One region of the Actinoplanes sp. NPDC051411 genome, then DNA from elsewhere that is predicted to be linked to it. Evidence: riboswitches for the same ligand, from Rfam matches in the RefSeq annotation. Region 1 holds a riboswitch; the other holds the start of a gene.

Evidence for each region. Region 1 has a riboswitch for thiamine pyrophosphate ahead of thiE (thiamine phosphate synthase). Riboswitches for the same ligand answer to the same signal wherever they lie in the genome.
Region 2: another riboswitch for thiamine pyrophosphate. It lies ahead of AB0M88_RS10450 (ECF transporter S component); the one in region 1 lies ahead of thiE (thiamine phosphate synthase).

What each region holds. Positions count from the first base shown of each region.
Region 1 is NZ_JBFBAD010000032.1:52,522-62,254, forward strand. Features, by position in the region: gene AB0M88_RS19465 (hypothetical protein) at 1-1,086, shown strand, start outside; gene AB0M88_RS19470 (ribonuclease domain-containing protein) at 1,224-1,655, shown strand; gene thiC (phosphomethylpyrimidine synthase ThiC) at 1,643-3,196, opposite strand; gene thiD (bifunctional hydroxymethylpyrimidine kinase/phosphomethylpyrimidine kinase) at 3,268-4,017, opposite strand; partial or broken gene AB0M88_RS19485 (thiamine phosphate synthase) at 4,263-4,805, opposite strand; gene AB0M88_RS19490 (thiazole synthase) at 4,799-5,542, opposite strand; gene thiS (sulfur carrier protein ThiS) at 5,545-5,745, opposite strand; gene thiO (glycine oxidase ThiO) at 5,742-6,737, opposite strand; gene thiE (thiamine phosphate synthase) at 6,734-7,312, opposite strand; TPP riboswitch at 7,303-7,414, opposite strand; gene AB0M88_RS19510 (ATP-binding cassette domain-containing protein) at 7,450-9,096, opposite strand; gene AB0M88_RS19515 (methyltransferase) at 9,130-9,733, opposite strand, start outside.
Region 2 is NZ_JBFBAD010000014.1:30,965-40,697, forward strand. Features, by position in the region: gene AB0M88_RS10415 (metal ABC transporter substrate-binding protein) at 1-320, shown strand, start outside; gene AB0M88_RS10420 (metal ABC transporter ATP-binding protein) at 311-1,099, shown strand; gene AB0M88_RS10425 (metal ABC transporter permease) at 1,100-1,969, shown strand; gene AB0M88_RS10430 (metalloregulator ArsR/SmtB family transcription factor) at 1,973-2,278, shown strand; gene AB0M88_RS10435 (Fur family transcriptional regulator) at 2,275-2,667, shown strand; gene AB0M88_RS10440 (hypothetical protein) at 2,694-3,311, shown strand; gene AB0M88_RS10445 (alpha/beta hydrolase) at 3,283-4,125, opposite strand; TPP riboswitch at 4,190-4,299, shown strand; gene AB0M88_RS10450 (ECF transporter S component) at 4,347-4,919, shown strand; gene AB0M88_RS10455 (ABC transporter ATP-binding protein) at 4,921-6,360, shown strand; gene AB0M88_RS10460 (energy-coupling factor transporter transmembrane component T) at 6,530-7,333, shown strand; gene AB0M88_RS10465 (5,10-methylenetetrahydrofolate reductase) at 7,509-8,438, shown strand; gene AB0M88_RS10470 (aldo/keto reductase) at 8,435-9,346, opposite strand; gene AB0M88_RS10475 (MTH1187 family thiamine-binding protein) at 9,607-9,733, shown strand, end outside.

The DNA.
Region 1 (9,733 bases):
GTCGTTGATGTCACTGCGCGTGACCAATGGATGGCACAGCTGGCCTGGGTCGCCTGGATCGCGATGACGTCAGCGGTGATCGGCGCGATGGCCGGGCGAGGGGCGTTGCCGCGGCAGGCCGGCGCGTTCACCCGCCTCGTCGCGTCGGTGTCGTCCGCTCTCGGCGCGGCCGTCGTGGTGCCGCTGACCATGGAGCCGGCCCGCACCGCGCAGATCGCCGGCGTACGCCCCGTGTTCATCATCGGCGTGTGCGCGACGCTGGGCGCGGCGGTCGGCATCCTCGCCGCGTACGCCACGATCAGCCGCGCCGTGGCGCGCTGGAACCTGACCGCGATGAGCGCCGTCGTCTGGGCGATCGCGATCGTCTCGGTGATCCCCTCGCTGGCCCCGTCCAAGCCGTTGCCCGCGATCCGCCTGGGCGTGATCGACGCGTCGTTCCTGAGCGACTCGGTGACCCGGCGGACCGCCCTGTTCACGATGCCCGTACTGGCTCTGATCTGCGGCATCGCGGTCGGCGTCGCGGCCCGGCGGCGGGTCATGTCGACCCTGACCGTCGCGCTGTCCGGCCTGGCCGGACCGGCCCTGCTGACGCTGTCCTACCTGGTCGCCGGCCCGGGCTCGGGCGACGACCACTACCAGGTCGTTCCCTACTGGGCGGCGATGACCGCGGCCGGGGCGGGCGTGCTCGGCTCGGTGCTGGTGGCCGTGCTCAGCCGTGGCCCGGCGGCGTCGGCCGACGGCCGCGACCCGGGGAAGGGCAGTCCCACGCCGGACCGTCCGCCGCTGCCACGCCGGGAGGCTCAGCCGTCCTCGGCGATCGCCCAGGCCGCGGCGGCCGCCGCTCAGCGCTCGGAGGAGCAGCTCAAGCCGTCCGATACCGGGATCTTCACGGTGCCATCGGACGACAGCGGCCCGAGGTTCAACGGATTCGCGCCCCGGCCGCAGCCGCAGGCGATGAACGCCCCGCCGACCGCCCCCGCGCCGGTGAGCCCGCCGCTGTCGACGAATCCGGCGCCGCGGCCCCGCGGACGTAACGGACAAGGTGACGAATTCGTCGACTGGGTGAGCGGGCTGGGCAATGGTTAACACGCGGCAAACGTTAACGCGCGTTAACCATTGACGAACGCCAATGGAATGATCCGGGTGAGAGGTACCACGGGTGGTCGCCGGCCCGCACGATGAGCGGGACCGGAAACAAACCCCGATGGCATCGGAGTCCGATCGTGAACATTGCGACATCCCCCGTCCGCCGGCGTCTCGCCGGCCTCGTCCTCGCCGCCGCTCTCGGCATTTTCGGGCTTATCGCCCCGGCCGTGGTGGCACCGTCCCACACCGACGCCGCCCACGCCTCGGTCGTCAACAGCTGCACGATCTCGCGCTGCTCGGCCGCCCGCACCGCCCGCACCGGCTGGACCTCGCTCGGCTGGCCGACCTCGGCCGGCTGGTACTCGTGGCCCTACGGTCAGTACAACTACACCGGCGGCACGTTCCGCAACGACGAGCGGGAGCTGCCGACGAACGCCACCTACAACGAGTACGACGTCTACCCGCGGTCGCGCGGTGCGGCCCGGGACGCGTACCGGATCGTGGTGAACCGGTCCACCAAGGAGACCTGGTTCACCCCCGACCACTACGTCACGTTCTACAAGCTCTGAGCAACCGGGTCTGGGGCCGGCGGCGCCGGCTCCAGGTCGACGTATACCTTCCCGCCCCGGGCGGCGAATTCATCGGATTTGTCGCGCATCCCCATTGCCCGCAACTCGTGGCTGATCTTCATCGAGCAGAACTTCGGTCCGCACATGGAGCAGAAGTGGGCCGTCTTGGCGGGTGCCGCGGGCAGCGTCTCGTCGTGATAGGCCCGCGCGGTCTCGGGGTCGAGCGCCAACTCGAACTGGTCCTCCCAGCGGAACTCGAACCGCGCCTTCGACAGCGCGTCGTCCCACGCCTGGGCGCCCGGATGCCCCTTGGCCAGGTCGGCCGCGTGCGCCGCGATCTTGTAGGCGATCATCCCGGCCTTCACATCGTCGCGATCCGGCAGCCCGAGGTGCTCCTTCGGGGTGACGTAACAGAGCATCGCGGTGCCGAACATCCCGATCATCGCGGCCCCGATCGCCGAGGTGATGTGGTCGTAGGCCGGCGCGATGTCCGTGGTCAGCGGCCCGAGGGTATAGAACGGGGCCCCCGCACAGACCTCGATCTGCCGGTCCACGTTCTCCTTGATCTTGTGCATCGGCACGTGGCCCGGGCCCTCGACCATGACCTGCACGTCGTACTCCCACGCCCGGTGCGTGAGTTCGCCCAGGGTCCGCAACTCCGCGAACTGTGCCTCGTCGTTGGCGTCCGCGATCGACCCGGGCCGGAGGCCGTCCCCCAACGAGAACGTGATGTCATATTCCCGGAAAATCGAGCAAAGCTCGTCGAAGTTGGTATAGAGGAAATTCTCTTCATGGTGCGCGAGACACCAGGCCGCCATGATCGATCCGCCTCGGGAGACGATCCCGGTCACGCGCTCCGCCGCCAACGGGACATAGGGCAACAAAACTCCTGCGTGGACGGTCATGTAGTCGACGCCCTGCTCGGCCTGCTCGAGCACGGTCCGGCGGAAGACGTCGAAGCTGAGCTTGGCCGGGTCCCCGTTCACCTTCTCCAGGGCCTGATAGAGCGGCACCGTCCCGATCGGCACCGGCGAGTTCCGGATGATCGCCTCGCGGGTCTCGTGGATCCGCGGCCCGGTCGACAGATCCATCACGGTGTCGGCGCCCCACCGGGTCGCCCAGGTCATCTTCTCGACCTCCTCGGCCACTGACGAGGTCACCGCCGAGGTGCCGATGTTGGCGTTGACCTTGACCAGGAACCGCGACCCGATCACCATCGGCTCGCTCTCCGGGTGGTTGCGGTTGGCGGGCAGCACCGCCTTGCCGGCGGCGATCTCGTCCCGTACGACCGGGGCGTCGACACCCTCCCGAATCGCCACGAACTCCATCTCCGGAGTCACGATCCCGGCGCGAGCGGCGGCGAGTTGGGTGCGTCCTCCCCACCACGGCCGGCGCAGCTCCGGCAGGCCGGCCTCCGGGTCGCTGCCCGGCCCCGACGTGTCGTAGAGCCGGACGGGCTCGTTCCCCCCGTCCAGTCCGACCTCGGTGAAGGGCACCCGGATGTCCGAGCGCGGGCCGTCGACGTACACCTTGCGCCTCATAATTCCTCCCAATCGGTATTTAACGGGCGACCGAAGGCCGCACGAATCCCTGGCCCGCCGGGCGAGCTGATCTAGGCGAAGTGGTTCAGCGGACCGGGCCCGGCACCCAGCCGCCACTCGCTGCCACCACGCAGCGCCGTCGTCACGTACGCCTTGGCCGCACGCACCGCCTCCGGAATCGCATCGCCGGCCGCCAGCCGGACCGCGATCGCCGACGAGAAAGTGCAGCCAGATCCGTGGTTGTTCGCGGTTTCCACGGGCTGCCCGGCCAGCATCTCCGTCACGCCGTCGTAACGGAGCACATCCACCGCCAGCTCACTGCCGGTCACCACCACCGCGCGCGCCCCGCGCCCGGCGAGCACAACAGCGTCCGCCTCCGGCGATCCGCCTTCTCCACCCGCAAGCGCCGCGGCCTCCCGCCGATTCGGCGTCAGCACCTCCGCGTACGCGATGAGCCGGCCGACGAACCCGGCGCTCCCCAACGTCGCCCCCGAGGTCGCGACCAGCACCGGATCGACGACGAGGTGAGGCAGCTCCTTGGCCCGCGCCGCGATAACCTCCGCGATCGCGGCGTCGCCGACCATCCCGACCTTGACCGCCGCGACCGGGAGATCGTCGAGCACCGCATCCAGCTGGGCCGCCACGATCTCGGCCGGCACCGGGTGAATCGCCGCGACCCCCACCGTGTTCTGCGCCGTGATCGCCGTGATCACCGACGCGCCATAGGCCCCGAGCGCCGCGAACGTCTTGAGGTCGGCCTGGATCCCGGCCCCACCCCCCGAGTCGGACCCCGCGATGGTCAACACAACCGGCGGCGTCACGATCCGGCCCCACCCAGCGCGCGAACCCCGGCCGCCGGCCCAGCCACCACCGGCCCAGCCGCTGGCCCAGCCGCTGGCCCAGCCACCCCCGGCCCAGCCACCACCGGCCCGGCCGCCGCCTCCCCCGCCCCGGTCTGGGTGGGGTGAGTAAAGCGCCCAGGTCCGACAACTTCCGCCAGTTGTCCACCGACGGAAACCGCAGCGCCGCTGTCCACAGCCGCCGCGAATGCCGTGGACAACTCCCGCGCGACCTGCTCGGGATCCCGCGCCCGCATCACCGCTCCCAGCACCGCGATCCCAGCCGCCTCGGCCCTCGCGCACGCCGCGACCCGTGCCGCCGAGTCGATCCCGCCGAGTGCCAGCCACGGCACCGAACCCGCCCACCGAGCCGCCTCACCAGGACCCAGCGCAGGGCCATACCCCGGCTTCGTCGAGGTCGGGAAAACTGGCGAAAGCGTGACATAGTCCTCTTCGGATGGGAAAACGACGTCGTGCCGGGAACGTCCGACCAGCGCGACACCCCGGGCCGGCCACGGATCGGCCTCGGCCAGGTGCACCGCGTCGCCGCCCAACGGGTCCGGCCCGGCCACGATCAACCGGCCCGGCGGCAGCATCGAGCGCAGCTCGTCGGCCAGTGCGCGCCTCACCGCGTACGGAAGGTCTCTCTCCCGCAGAATGACCCACGCGGCGCCGCCGCGGACCGCCGCCGCGACCACCGAGACCAGTGAGCCGGCGGCGAGCCGGCGGTCGGTGAGCACGACGAGCCCCGACGGCGTGGCGGTCACCATCGCGCGAGGCCTTCGTCCGAGGTGGAGGCCAGGGCGTGGAAGCGTCGCGGAATCCGCCCGGCCGAGTACGCCAACCGACCGGCCGAAACCGCGTGCCGCATCGCCGTCGCCATCGTCACCGGATCGTCGGCCCGGGTGATCGCGCTGGCGATCAGCACCCCGTCGCAGCCGAGTTCCATCGCCAGCGCCGCGTCCGAGGCCGTGCCGATCCCGGCGTCGAGGATGACCGGCACGTCGACGCTCTGCCGGATCAGCCGGATGTGGTGCGGGTTGGAGACGCCCAGGCCGGAGCCGATCGGCGACCCGGCCGGCATCACCGCCGCGCAGCCGGTGTCGGCCAGGCGGCGGGCGAGGATCGGGTCGTCGGTCGTGTAGGGCAACACCGTGAACCCGTCCGCGACCAGCGTCTCCGCCGCCCGCAGCAGTTCGACCCCGTCCGGCAGCAGGGTCCGGTCGTCGCCGATCACCTCAAGCTTGACCAGGTCGGTCTCGAACGCGTCCCGGGCCAGGTGGGCCGTCTTGATCGCGTCGTCGGCGGTGTAGCAGCCGGCCGTGTTGGGCAGCACCCGCACGCCGAGCCGGTCGAGCAGCGGCAGCAGGCCGGGCCCGGCCGCGTCGACCCGCCGCAGCGCGACCGTGACCAGGTCGGTGCCGGACGCGACGATCGCCTGTTCGAGTACGGCCAGGCTGGACGCCCCGCCGGTGCCCAGGATGAGCCGCGAATCTCCGAAGATCATTGTCAGCCTCCCTGGGCCGCGGTGAGCACCTCGACCGTGTCGCCGTCGGCCAGCGTCACCTCGGCCCAGCTCGACCGGGGCACGACCGTCCCGTTGACCGCGACCGCGACCCCCCGGCGTGCGGCGGCCAACGAGGTCACCAGGTCGTCGACCGACAGATTGACGAAGACGGACCGCTCCTGACCGTTCACCGTCACCCTCATGCGAACCTCCCCGGCGCGAAGTCGTCGAGCATCGGATCGGCCGGCCCGCCGAGGGCCAGATCGGCGATCAGGTCGGCGGTGACCGGCGCCAGCAGAACGCCGTTGCGGAAGTGCCCGGCCGCGACCAGCACCCCCTCCCGGAGCACCCCGAGCAGCGGGGCGTTGTCGGGCGTGCCCGGCCGATGACCGACCAGTGTCTCGGCCAGCGCGCATTCGGCCAGGTCGGGCACGAGTTCGACGGCCGCGCGCAGCAGGTCGTAGACGCCCCCGGCGGTGACCGTCCAGTCGGATCGTTCCTCCTGGGTCGCCCCGACCACGATCTCGCCGTCGGCCCGCGGCACGATGTAGACCGAGCGGCCGTCGACCGTCGCCTCGAGCACGTGCCGGATCAGTCCCGGTTCGCCGCGCAGCCGCAGCACCTGGCCCTTGACCGGCCGGACCGGCAGCCCGGTGAGCGCCGCCGTCCCGCAGCCCGCGGCCACCACGATCGTCGTCGCGTCGACCTCGTCGAGAGTGGACACCCGCTTGGCGACGATCCGGTCGGCGAGCCGGTCGCGCAGGGCTGCCACGACGAGACGCGGATCCACCTGCCGGTCGGCCGGAAGGTATACGCCCGCTCGCACTCGCGGCGAGAGGGCCGGCTCGAGTTCGCGCAGCTCGGAGGGGCGCAGAGGCGGCGTGGACCATTCGCGCGAGGCCGAGGCCACGTCGTCGGCCGTGACGGCGAGGCCGAGCGTGCCCGCCTCGTCGTAGCCCACGTCGACGCCGAGTGACGAAGCGAACGAGGGCCAGCGTTCGGCGGAGGCCTTCATCAGCCCGACCAGCGCCGGCGTCTCGAAGGCGGCCTCCCCGCCCGGGGCGAGCATGCCCGCGGCGACGTTCCAGGCACCGTCCACACCGTCGTCGAAGATCGTCACATCGGCGCCCCGGGACACCAGCCGCCAGGCGATGGACAGCCCGATGATCCCGCCGCCGACCACCGCGACGGTCATGACAGCACCTTCAGGAACGAGGCGGTGGCACCGGCCGGGTCAGCTGCGACGGCCGAGATCACAGCCACCCCATATGTCCCGAGTTCCGGCACCCGGTCAACCGTGATCCCGCCGATCGCGATCACCGGAACATCGGGAACTGCGGCGGCCACGGCGGCAACAAAGGAGGGCCCGAGTGGTGGCGGCAGGCCGTCCTTTGTAGACGTGGCAAACACCGGGCCGAGGCCGACATAAGAAGCGCCGTCGGCGACGGCACGGCGTATGCCCGAAATATCGCGACAGGTTGCACCGACGACGGCAGAAGGGCCCAGTAGCCGCCGAGCCACCGAGACCGGCAAATCGGACTCTCCGACATGGACACCGTCGGCCCCCGCGGCCAGCGCCACCTCGACCCGATCATCGACGAGGCACAAAGCCCCGGCATCTCGACATATCGGCAAGGCGGCCGAGGCTAACGAAAAAGCGATACGAGCCGACGACTTGACCCGGATCTGCACCGCGACCGGCCCGACACCGACCACCGCCCGCACGACGTCGAGCGAATCGGTAATGACATGTAGCCGAGGAAACACCACACGCTCCTCCCTGCGCCGGCATGATCCGGATCAGGTTCGACGGTCGGGGGCCGCAACAGCCCCCCTCTCAGCCCGGTGCTCCGGACTCCCGTGGGGTTGGTTCTTCTCCGGACCATAACCGGCCCGGGAACGAAAAACTAGCGCACGTCCCAAACCGGCTGTGGTGTCTCGATCACCTCTCCGTCGCTCTGGAAGAGCACGAACCGGTCGAAGGACCGGGTGAACCAGCGGTCATGGGTGACCGCGATGACCGTGCCGTCAAAGGCCGTCAGGCCTTCCTCGAGCGCCTCCGCCGAGGCCAGGTCGAGGTTGTCGGTCGGCTCGTCGAGCAGCAGCAACGTCGCCCCGGACAGCTCGAGCAGCAGCACCAGGAACCGCGCCTGCTGCCCGCCCGAGAGCGTGCCGAACTTCTGGTCGCCCTGTCCGGCCAACTCGTAGCGGTTGAGCGCCTTCATCGCCCCGGCCCGGTCGCGTCCGGCGCGATGTTCGTCACCCCGCCACAGGATCTCGACCAGCGTCCGGCCGAGCAACTCGGGCCGGTCATGGGTCTGCGAGAAGTGCCCCGGCCGCACCCGCGCGCCGAGTCGAGCGACGCCGTTGTGCTTCACCCGGGCCAGCGGCGCGCCGTCGACCGGCTGGTTCTCGACGTCGGGGCTGCTTCCACCGGCCGCCAGCAGCCGCAGGAAGTGCGACTTCCCGGTGCCGTTGGCCCCGAGCACGGCGACCCGGTCGCCGTACCAGATCTCGAGATCGAACGGGAAGGTCAGATCTTCCATCTCCAGGTCCGTGCAGATCACGGCCCGTTTAGCCGTACGCCCACCGCGCAGGTCCATCCGCACCGACTGATCCTTGGGCGGCAGCGGCGGCGGCCCGGCCTCCTCGAACTTGCGCAACCGCGTCTGCGCCGACTGATAGCGCGACGCCATGTCGGAGTTGTACGCCGCCTTCTGCTTGTACATCAGCATCAGCTCGCGCAGCTTCTGGTGCTCCTCGTCCCACCGCTTGCGGTTCTCCTCCAGCCGCTCGTGGCGGTGCACCCGAGCCTCGTGCCAGGAGGCGAACCCGCCCGGATGCGTCCAGGCGCTGCCGCCCTCGACGGTGACCACGCGGTCGGCGGTGCGGGCCAGCAGCTCGCGATCGTGCGAGACGTAGAGGACCGACTTGGGCGACTCGCGCAGCCGCTCCTCCAGCCAGCGCTTAGCCGGCACGTCGAGGAAGTTGTCGGGCTCGTCGAGCAGCAGCACCTCGTCGTCGCCGCGCAGCAGCAGGTCGAGGGCGAACCGTTTCTGCTGGCCACCCGAGAGGGTCCGCACCGGACGGTCGCGAACCTCGTCCCACGGCTTGTCCAGAATGGCCACGGCGACGGTGTCGAACAACACCTCGGTGTCATATCCGCCGACCTCACCCCAGTGGGTGAGCGCGTTCGCGTACGCGATCTGGCTGCGCTCCGATTCGTCGAGCGCCCCGAGAGCGGCCGCGACGCGCTCACCGGCCGAGCGCAGGGCGGGCGCCATCAGCGAGAGCGCCAGGTCGGACAGCGTGCGATCGTCGCCGATCATGCCGATGAACTGGCGCATCACGCCGAGGCCGCCGGAGCGCGCGACCGCACCGACCGGCACCGGCAGGTCACCGGCGACCATGCGCAGCAACGTGGTCTTGCCGGCCCCGTTCGGACCGACCAGCGCGACCTTGGCCCCCTCGCCGACCCGGAACGCCACATCGGCCAGCAACTCGCGCCCATCGGGCAGCACATAGCCCACGCCGGCGACATCCACGTAACCCATGGCCTGCATCCTGCCTGGTCGATGCCCTCGCGGTCAGTCGGTTTTCCGGGTCACGCGCAGCACGCGGTAACCCTTCTGGCTGGCCATCCGCTCGACCAGCCAGTCGCGCTCGACCAGCCAGGCGTGCAGCGAGTCGCCGCCCAGATGCCGGTTGATGACCAGCCAGGCGACACCGTCCGGCGCGAGCCGCGGCAGCCAGCGGTCCAGCACCGCGTGCAACTCGGCCTTCCCGACGTGGGTCGGCGGATTGCTCCAGATCTGGTCGAACGTCACCCCGGCCGGCACGGCGTCCGGCTCGGACACCCGGATCCGCTCGGCCAGGCCCAGCGACGCCGCGTTCTCGACCGTCAGCTCCCGCGCCCGGGAGTTCACGTCGATCGCGTACACCAGCGCCTGCGGCGCCTCCTCGGCCAGGACGGCCGCGATCGGCCCATAACCACACCCGAGATCCAGAAAGACCCCGGTGGTCGCGGCGGTCGGCAGGTCACCCTTCTTCAGGAGTACGGCCGTGCCCGGGTCAAGGCGTCCGCCCGAGAACACTCCCGAGGCCGTCGCGAGCCGGTAGTCCCGCCCGGCGACGCTGAACTCGATCTCGCCCCGGTGGGCGGGTGCGGTGGGCTCGGCGCTGAAGTAGTGG
Region 2 (9,733 bases), on a different contig from region 1:
TCACCAGCCACAGCGCCTTCAACTACCTGGCCACCCGCTACGGTCTCACCCAGATCGGCATCACCGGCATCTCGCCCGAGGCCGAGCCGTCCCCGCGCCGGATGGGCCGCATCGCCGCCCAGGCCAGGGCCACCGGCACCACCACGATCTTCTTCGAGACCCTGGTCAGCCCCAAGGTCGCCGAAACCGTCGCCCGCGAGGTGGGCGCCCGCACCGCCGTGCTCGACCCGCTCGAGGGACTGACCGAGCGCGGCGCCGACTACTTCTCCGTCATGCGCGACAACCTGGCCACACTGCGTACCGCCCTGGGGTGCTCATGAGCGTCGTCAACGTCAGCCATCTCGCCGCCGGCTACGAGGGCCGGGAGGTGCTGCACGACATCACCCTGCGCGTGCACCCCGGCGAGGTGGTCGCGATCCTCGGGGCCAACGGCTCCGGCAAGTCGACCCTGATCCGCACGGTGCTCGGCCTGGTGCCGATCGGCCGCGGCGACATCGAACTGTTCGGCACCGGCCTGCGCCGGTTCAAGCAGTGGGCCCGGGTCGGTTACGTGCCGCAGCGCCTGGGGGCCGGCGGCGGCGTACCGGCCACGGTCGGCGAGGTGGTGGCCTCGGGCCGGCTGGCCCGCAGGGGAATCTTCCGGCCGCCGGGAGCGGCCGACAAGACCGCCGTACGCGAGGCGCTGACCGACGTCGGCCTGCTCGACCGCATCAACGATCCCGTCTCGACGCTGTCCGGCGGGCAGCAGCAGCGCACGCTGATCGCCCGGGCCCTGGCCGGCCGGCCCGACCTGCTCGTGCTCGACGAGCCGACCGCCGGGGTCGACGCGGCCAGCCAGGAGGCGTTCGCCGCCGCGCTGGGCCGGTTCCAGGCCGGCGGCGGCACGATCCTGCTGGTCGCGCACGAACTGGGCCCGCTCCAGCCGCTGATCGACCGGGCCGTCGTGGTGCACGACGGCCGCATCGCCTACGAGGGGCCCGCGCCCGAACCGGCCGGCCACCACGCCATGCCCGGCCACGACCACGTTCATCCGCACGCCGACAACGTCAAGGCCGGCATCTGCGAGTGGGCACCGACCGACCGGATGGCGGCCGGCTGAATGGACCTCTTCGAGTACGACTTCATGCTCCGCGCCCTGGCCGGCGCGCTGATCATCGGCCTGGCCGCGCCCTCGCTCGGGGTCTACCTGGTGCAGCGCCGGCTCTCTCTGATCGGCGACGGCATCGGCCACGTGGCGCTGACCGGCGTCGGCATCGGCCTGCTGCTGCACCGCTCGCCGGTGATCGCGGCGGTGATCGTCTCGGTGATCGGGGCGGTCGGCGTCGAGCTGATCCGGCAGCGCGGCCGCACCTCGGGCGACCTGGCGCTGGCGCTGCTCTTCTACGGCGGCATCGCGGGCGGCGTGGTGCTGGTCGGGTTGTCCAACGACTCCAGCAACGCCAACCTCATGCAGTACCTGTTCGGTTCGCTGGTCACGACGTCGCCGCAGGACATCGTGGTCATCGGCGTCCTCGGGGTGCTCGTGCTGGCCGCGATGACGGTGTTCCGGCCGGCCCTGTTCGCGGTCTGCAACGACGAGGAATACGCGCGGGTGAGCGGCCTCCCCGTGCGTACGCTCAATCTGCTGATGGCCGTGACCGCCGCGGTGACCGTGACCATCGCGATGCGGACCGTAGGTCTGCTCCTGGTCTCCGCCCTGATGGTGGTGCCGGTGGCCGCCGCGCAGCAGGTCACCCGCGGTTTCCTCAGCACCATGACGGCGGCCATGGTGATCGGCTTCGGAGCGGCCGGCTCCGGCGTGGTGGTGTCGGCCGAGATCGACACCGCGCCCGGCGCCACCACGGTGATCCTGGCCCTGGCCGTCTTCGTGGCGATCTCGGTCGGCTCGGTGACCTGGCGGATGCTGCGGCGGCGCGGCAACCCGCACCATGAGGTGGAACCGCCCGATGTGGTCCTGCAGAAGGTCTGAGCGATGACGACGACAACGGGTTACGAGGCGTACGAGTCGGCCGGCGAGCTGTTGCGCGCCCTGTCGGCACCGATCCGGGTCGCCATCGTCGCCGAGCTGGGTCTCGGCGAACGCTGTGTGCACGAACTGGTCGAGAAGCTGGGCGCCCCGCAGCCCCTGGTGTCGCAACACCTTCGGGTGCTGCGCGGCGCCGGGGTGGTGCGAGGTGCGCGCCGGGGCCGGGAGATCGCATACTCGCTGGTGGACGACCACGTCGCCCACATCGTCGCCGACGCGGTCAGCCACGCGAGGGAGGTAGTACGCCAATGAGCGGGGAACGCAACACCAAACAGCGCAGCGCCGTGAGCGCCGCCCTGGCCGACACCGAGGGGTTCAACAGTGCCCAGGAGCTGCACGCCAAGCTCCGTGAGCGGGGCGAACGGGTCGGCCTGACCACGGTCTATCGCACCCTGCAGGGCCTGGCCGAGGCGGGCGAGATCGACGTGATGCGCCCGCCCGGCGGCGAGCACCTCTACCGCCGTTGCAGCCAGAGCCACCATCACCACCTGGTCTGCCGGGCCTGCGGCAACGCGGTCGAGGTGGAGGGGCCGGCGGTCGAGTCGTGGGCCGACCGGGTCGCCGCCCAGCACGGCTTCGTCGACGTCTCCCACACCATGGAGATCTTCGGAACCTGCCCGGACTGCGCGGGCAAGCGCTAGTTCGCTCCCCATGGGACGCTGACTCGGTGAAGCTCTATGCCGACCGCGTCCCCACCGCCCTCCGCCAGCTGATCACCGATCTCGTGGTCGTCGTCTGGGTCTATCTCTGGATTCGCGCCGGCCTCTGGGTTCACGACATGGTCCAGAAACTCGGCGTGCCCGGCGAAAAGCTGCAGAGCGCCGGCACCGGCCTGGCCGACAACCTCAACGACGCCGGCGGCAAGGTCGGCCGGGTGCCGCTGGTCGGCGATCAGCTGGTCAAGCCGTTCAAAGGCGCGGCCGACGCGGCCCGTTCGCTGGCCGACGCCGGGCAGCAGCAACAGCAGATCGTCGGCCGGATGTCGGTGATCGTGGCGCTGGCCGCGGTCGCCGTGCCGCTGGCGCTGGTGCTGTTCCTCTGGCTGCCGCTGCGCCTGCGCTGGATCCGCCGGGCCGGGGTGGCGACGAGCGTGCGGGATGCCCCGGCCGGCCGCGACCTGCTCGCCCTGCGCGCGCTGGCCGGCCAGCCGCTCGACCAGCTGGCCCGGCTCGGCCCCGACATCGCGCAGAGCTGGCGCAACGGCGACCCGGAGGCGGTCGACGCGCTGGCCGCTCTCGAGCTGCGGCGCCTCGGTCTCAAGCCCGCCCGGTCACTCGCCGGATGATCGCGTCGGCGGTCGCCTTCGGGGCCTGCTCGGGCACCCAGTGTCCGATGTCGCGCATCGCGACCAACTGATAGTCGGCCTGCACCCAGTCGGCGGTCCGGAGAGCGGCGGTGATCCGGAAGACCGGGTCGTGGTCGCTCCAGACGTAGGTCGTCGGCACCGTGATCACGCCCATGCCCTTCAGGGCCTTGGGGCTGAGCGCCCGATACCAGTTCAGCCCGCCGGTCAGCCGGCCCGGCTCGCGCATCGCGTCGGCGTAGAGCGCCGCCCGCTCCCCGATCGCGCTCATCATGACCTTGAGCAGGGCGCCACCGCCCGCCAGCAGCAGCCGTTCGGCCCCCGGCGACCGGAAGAAGGCCTGGTAGACGAAGCGGGCGCGCTGGGTCGGGCGTACGCGAAGAGCGAGACCGAGCGCGCGAGGGTGGGGCACCGAGATCGCGGTCAGCGAGCGCACGCGCTCCGGGTGCTGCCCGGCCACCAGCCACGCCACCTGCGCACCCCAGTCGTGCCCGGCCAGGTGGGCCGATTCGAGGCCGAGCGCCTCGATCACGGCGACCGCGTCGGCGGTCGGCTCGGCCAGGCGGTAGTCACCCACCGCCGCCGGGCGCGCGCCGGGCGAATACCCGCGCTGATCGAGGGCGTACGTGCGGAGACCGGCCGCGTGCAGCCGGGGCAGGACCGGGTCGAACTCGCGGTGGTCCTGCGGGAAGCCGTGCAGCAGCAGGACCGGCTGCCCGTCGGCCGGGCCGCCCTCGAAGACGTCGAAGGTCAGCCCGCGCGCCTTGATCTCCCGGCGCGTCGTCGCCACCCGCATGTGATCACTCCCTCGCTGTCCCAACACGTCAGACGGTGTTAGCGTCATCGAAACTAATGCAATTGCAATCCGACAGGGGAGCGCACAGCGCTGAGAGTGCGAGCCGACAAGGCCCGCAGACCCTCGAACCTGATCTGGGTAATGCCAGCGCAGGAAGTTCGGTCATTCTCCGTTTCTCAAGAAGCGTGCGTCTCCTCCCGGTACCCGCTGGGAGGCGAACTATGAACAACCGTTGGCGAACCATCGACATCGTGATCGCGTCGATCATCGCGGTCGCGTTCGGCGTCATCTTCTGGGCCTGGAACCTGCTGTGGAACGGCCCGGCCGACGCCATCCCCCTACCCGGACGGGCCGCCATCTACGGGATGTGGCTCGTGCCGGCCGTCCTCGGCGCGCTGATCGTCCGCAAGCCGGGCGCCGCGTTCTACACCCTCACCCTGGCCTCGCTGGTCTCGGTCGCGATCGGCACGAGCTGGGGCTGGACCATCGCCGTGCAGGGCCCGCTCGAGTCCCTGGGCGGTGAGCTGGCGTTCGCGCTGTTCCTCTACAAGGCGTGGCGGCTCCCGGTCGCGCTGCTCGCGGGCGTGCTGGCCGGGCTGGTCGCCTCGATCTACGACGCGTTCGTCTGGTACCCGGACACGTCGTGGGCGAACATGCGGATCCCGTACATCCTGATCACCGCGGCGTCGTCGCTGGTGGTCGCCGGCCTGGGCAGCGTCGCCCTGGTCAAGGCACTCGCGCAGACCGGCGTCCTGGACCGCTTCGCGGCGGGCCGGGAGCGGGCGCTGGTCTGAGATGAGCGAGGTCGTACTTCGCGGGTTCGGGTGGCGGCACGCCGGCCGCCGGGCCTGGGCGATCCGCGACGTCGACCTGGAAATCGCGCACGGCGAGCGGGTGCTGCTGCTCGGGCCCTCCGGGGCCGGCAAGAGCACCCTGCTCGCCGCGCTGGCCGGCCTGCTGCCCGACGACTCCGGCGAATCGGAAGGAACGGTCGAGGTCGACGGCCTCGACCCGCGCAAGGCCCGCGAACGCGTCGGCATCCTCTTCCAGGACCCGCAGACCCAGCTGGTGATGGCCCGCAGCGGCGACGACGTCGCGTTCGGCCTGGAGAACCGGGGAGTCCGCGAGGCCGACATCTGGCCCCGGGTCAGCGACGCCCTCGACCGCGTCGGCTTCCCGTACCCGATCAACCGGCCGACCGCCGCCCTCTCCGGCGGCGAGGCGCAGCGCCTGGCGCTGGCCGGGGTGCTGGCGATGCGCCCCGGCCTGCTGCTGCTCGACGAGCCGACGGCCAACCTCGACCCGGCGGGCGCCTCGCTGGTGCGGGAGGCGATCGGCCGCGCGGTCGGCTCCGGCTCCACGTCGATCATCGTCGAGCACCGGGTCGCCGAGGCGTTGCCGCTGGTCGACCGGGTGGTGGTGCTGTCGCCCGGAGGCGGGATCCGCGCCGACGGCGCGCCCGAGGTGGTCTTCGCCGCCTACGGCGACCAGTTGGCCGAGGCGGGCGTCTGGGTGCCGGGATTCACGTTCCCGCCGGTCAAGGCCGCCGCGGCGGCGGGCGCTCCTCTGGTACGCGCGGACGAGTTGACAGTCGCCCAGCGGCTGTCCGCGGTGTCGCTCTCGACCTCGTCCGGGGAGGTCCTGGCGGTGACCGGCCCGAACGGCGCCGGCAAGTCGACTCTGGCCCTGGCGCTGGGCGGCCTGCTGGCCCCTTCCGGCGGGGCCGTTTCCGCTTTCGGCGACCCGCGGCCGCCCCACAAGTGGCGGGCGACCACGCTGACCGGCCGCATCGGTTCGGTCTTCCAGAACCCCGAGCACCAGTTCGTCACCACCCGCGTCGCCGACGAGCTGGCGCTGGGCCCCCGCCGCCTGGGCCACTCGGCGGCGGCGGTGGCGGCCACGGTGGACACCCTGCTGTCCCGCCTGCATTTGACCCGGCTGGCGGCCGCCAACCCGTACACGTTGTCGGGCGGCGAGGCCCGCCGGCTGAGCGTGGCGACCGCGCTGGCCACCGCCCCGCGCCTGCTGATCCTCGACGAGCCGACCTTCGGCCAGGACCGCCGCACCTGGATCGAACTGGTCACTCTCCTGGCCGCCCTCCGCGACGAGGGCCACGCCGTGATCGCCGTCACCCACGACGACGCCTTCGTCCAGACCCTCGCCGACCGCACCCTCGCCCTGGGCGTCCCGCGCCTGCCCGACCACGCGCCACTCCCCCACCGGCGACGCCCATGATCCGGCCGACCTCCGCTACCGAGGGCCGCACCGCCGGGTGGGTGTCCGGCCGAGGCGCCGAACCCACGCCGGGACGCCACTGTGGCGTGCGAGTCGCGCACGCCGGGCGCCGCGCGTGCGGGTGGCGCGCGGTGGCGCGTACCGCCGCGGCCGCGCGAAAGGCGCGGCCGTGAGTTTCGCCGTGCAGCAGATCGCCGACCCGGCGGCGCCCTTGGCCCGCCGCAACCCGGTCGCCAAGCTGGGCGCCGCGCTGCTCTTCTCGCTGCCGCTGATCGCCACGCTCGACCCGCTGACGCCCGCGCTCGGCCTGCTGGTCGAGCTGGCGCTGCTGCCGTTCTTCGGGCTCCGCTACGGCGCCCTGCTGCGCCGCGCCTGGCCCCTGACCCTGGCCGCGGCCGGGATCCTGGTCACGATGGTGCTGTTCTCGGCCGACCGCTCGGGCCGGCTCCTGGTCGAGCTGGGCCCGTTCGACGTCACCACCGGCGTGCTGGTCGTCACCCTCGGCCTGATTCTGCGGATCTTCGCGGTCGCCCTGCCCGGCGTGATCGTCTTCGCCACCACCGACCCGACCGACCTGGCCGACGCCCTGGTGCAGAACGCCCGGGCCCCGGCCCGCTTCGCGATCGGCGCGCTGGCCGCCTTCCGCCTGCTCCCCCTGCTCGGCGAGGAGTGGCAGATGCTCACCCTGGCCCGCCGGGCCCGCGGCGTCGACGCCGGCCGCAACCCGCTCGCCCGCCTGAGGCTCTTCGTCTCGACCGCGTTCGCCCTGCTGGTCGGCGCCCTGCGCCGCGGCACCCGCCTGGCCGTGGCGATGGACGCCCGCGGCTTCGACTCGGGCACCCCGCGCACCTTCGCCCGCCGCCAGCACTTCACGGCCGGCGACACCGCCCTGCTGATCGGCGCCGTCGCCCTGGCCGCGGCCGCCCTCACGACCGCGATCGCCCTCGGCTTCTTCCACCCCGTCATCGGCTGAGCGGGTTCAACCGTCCGGGTATGACAAGAAACGGCCAGGCAGATGTCGATCTAGCCCTTCCTGCCGTCTTTCCGGCCCTGACGTCGGCTTTTGCTCTCGGCCGGTCAGACCTTTTACTTTGACCGCGGAGAAACTTGGACTGAGAAGTCGGCCGTCTCATCGTAGGGTGTGCCCCGTGGAACGCCCCCCTCTGCAAAAGATGCTCGCCGATGCCCAGGGCGGGATGCTGCTTTTCGGCATCACGCCCCCTCGACGCAGCGCGACGCCCGAGCGGATCAGGGAGATCGCCGAGGTGACTCTCGGCCGGTTGTCCCAGCTCGACCTCGACGGCCTGATCCTCTATGACATCGACGACGAGTCCGACCGCAACCCGCAGGAGCGCCCGTTCCCCTACCTGCCGACGATGGACCCGGCCGCATTCCACACCGACTACCTCGGCGAGTGGGACCGCGCGGTGGTGGTCTACCGCTGCGTCGGCAAATACGCCGAGGAGGAGCTGCGGGCCTGGCTCGACGACGCCGACACCGACCGCGTGCTCGGCGTCTTCGTCGGCGCCTCCTCGGGCGGCAAGCCGGTCCGCACCGATCTGCGCCGGGCCCAGGCCCTGCGCGACGAGGTGCGGCCCGACCTGCCGCTCGGCGCCGTCGTGATCGGCGAGCGGCACGCCCGCAGCGGCGACGAGCACCTGCGCATGCTGACCAAACAGGAGCGTGGCTGCACGTTCTTCATCTCGCAGGTCATCTACGACCTCAACGAGACGAAGAACCTGGTCTCCGACTACTTCTACGCCTGCCAGGAGCGCGGCGTCGCACCCCGTCCGATCATCTTTACGCTGTCGTTGTGCGGGTCGGCCAAGACGCTCGAGTTCCTCCAGTGGCTCGGCGTCGACGTGCCGGGCTGGCTGGAGAACGAGTTGCGCCACTCGGCCGACCCGCTCGCCGACTCCTATCGTGAGTGCCTGGCGATGGCCCGCGACCTGCAGGCGTTCTGCGAGAGTCTGGGCCTGCCGCACGGCTTCCACGTGGAGAGCGTGTCGATCCGCAAGGCCGAGATCGAGGCGGCGACCCGGCTGGCCGGTGATCTGGCGTCAATCCTGCGGGCCTAGCGGAAGCCCCGCGGGGACAGACGGGCCAGATCGTCCCGCCCGAGCCGGAGCGCACCGGCCGCGACGTTCTCCTCCAGATGCTCGACGCTGCCCGTGCCCGGGATCGCGAGAACGTTGCGTCCCTGGTGGAGCGTCCACGCCAGGCGTACCTGATGGGGGGTGACCCCATGGTCAGCCGCCACCTTCCGCACCGCCTCGTCGTGGTTTTCGCCGGCCCCGTCCTCCCGGCCCGGGCCGGCGATCGCGAAGAACGGCACGAACGCGATGCCGCGGTCGGCGCACGCCTGCACCAGGTCGTCGTCGCGCCGGATGTCGATCGCATAGCTGTTCTGCACGCAGACGACCGGCGCGATCGCGGTCGCCTCCAGCACGTGGTCGAGACGCACGTTGGAGAGTCCGAGATGCCGGATCAGCCCCTCGTCGCGCATGGCGGCGAGCGCGGCGAACCGCTCGGCGACCGAGTCGTGCCCCGGCCTTTTCACGATGCGCAAGTTGACCACGTCGAGCCGGTCGACCCTGAGCCGGCGCAGATTCTCCTCGACCTGCCGGCGCAGCTGGGCCGGCGTCACCGCCGCCTCCCATTCGCCGGTCGGACTCACGCCCGGCCCGACCTTGGTGGCGATCAGCAACTCTTTCGGATACGGCCAGAGCGCCTCCCGGATGAGCTCGGTCGCGTAGCGTGCCTGCTCGCCGGCCTGACCAGCGAGGATGCCGCCCGGCGACCGGTAGAAGGCGGCGGTGTCGATGTGATCGACTCCGAGCTCGACGGCCCGCCGCAGGACCCGGACGGCGACGGCCGGGTCGGGGTTGACGGTGAGCCGCATCGAGCCGAAGCCCATGCGATGGATGGTCTGGCCGCCGAGCTTCCAGGTCCCGGCGGCTGCGGCAGTGATCCCCTCGTTAATCACCCGCGCCAAGCTAGTAGCGCCGCGCATCCCGCGCACTCCCCCGGCCGCCCGATTCCGATTTGGCCGGATCGCTGTTAAGTTGTTTATTGTCGGCGGAATAACGCGCATGGGCACCCTTGTGGCTTAGATCTGCGCTGTGCCCTGATTCGACGATTCCCCAGATTCCCCCTTTTCCCAAGCCTCAGAACCGTCAAATCCTGGCATGATGCCGTGAGAGCGCTCTCAGGAGGCGCGCGGCCACGTGCTGGGACGATGGATCGATGCTGGTTGCATTCTCAGTAACGCCGCTCGGCGCCGGTGACTCGGTGGGCGACCTGGTGGCCGAGGCGGTCCGGGTGGTGCGGGCGTCCGGCCTGCCCAACCGCACCGACGCGATGTTCACCACGA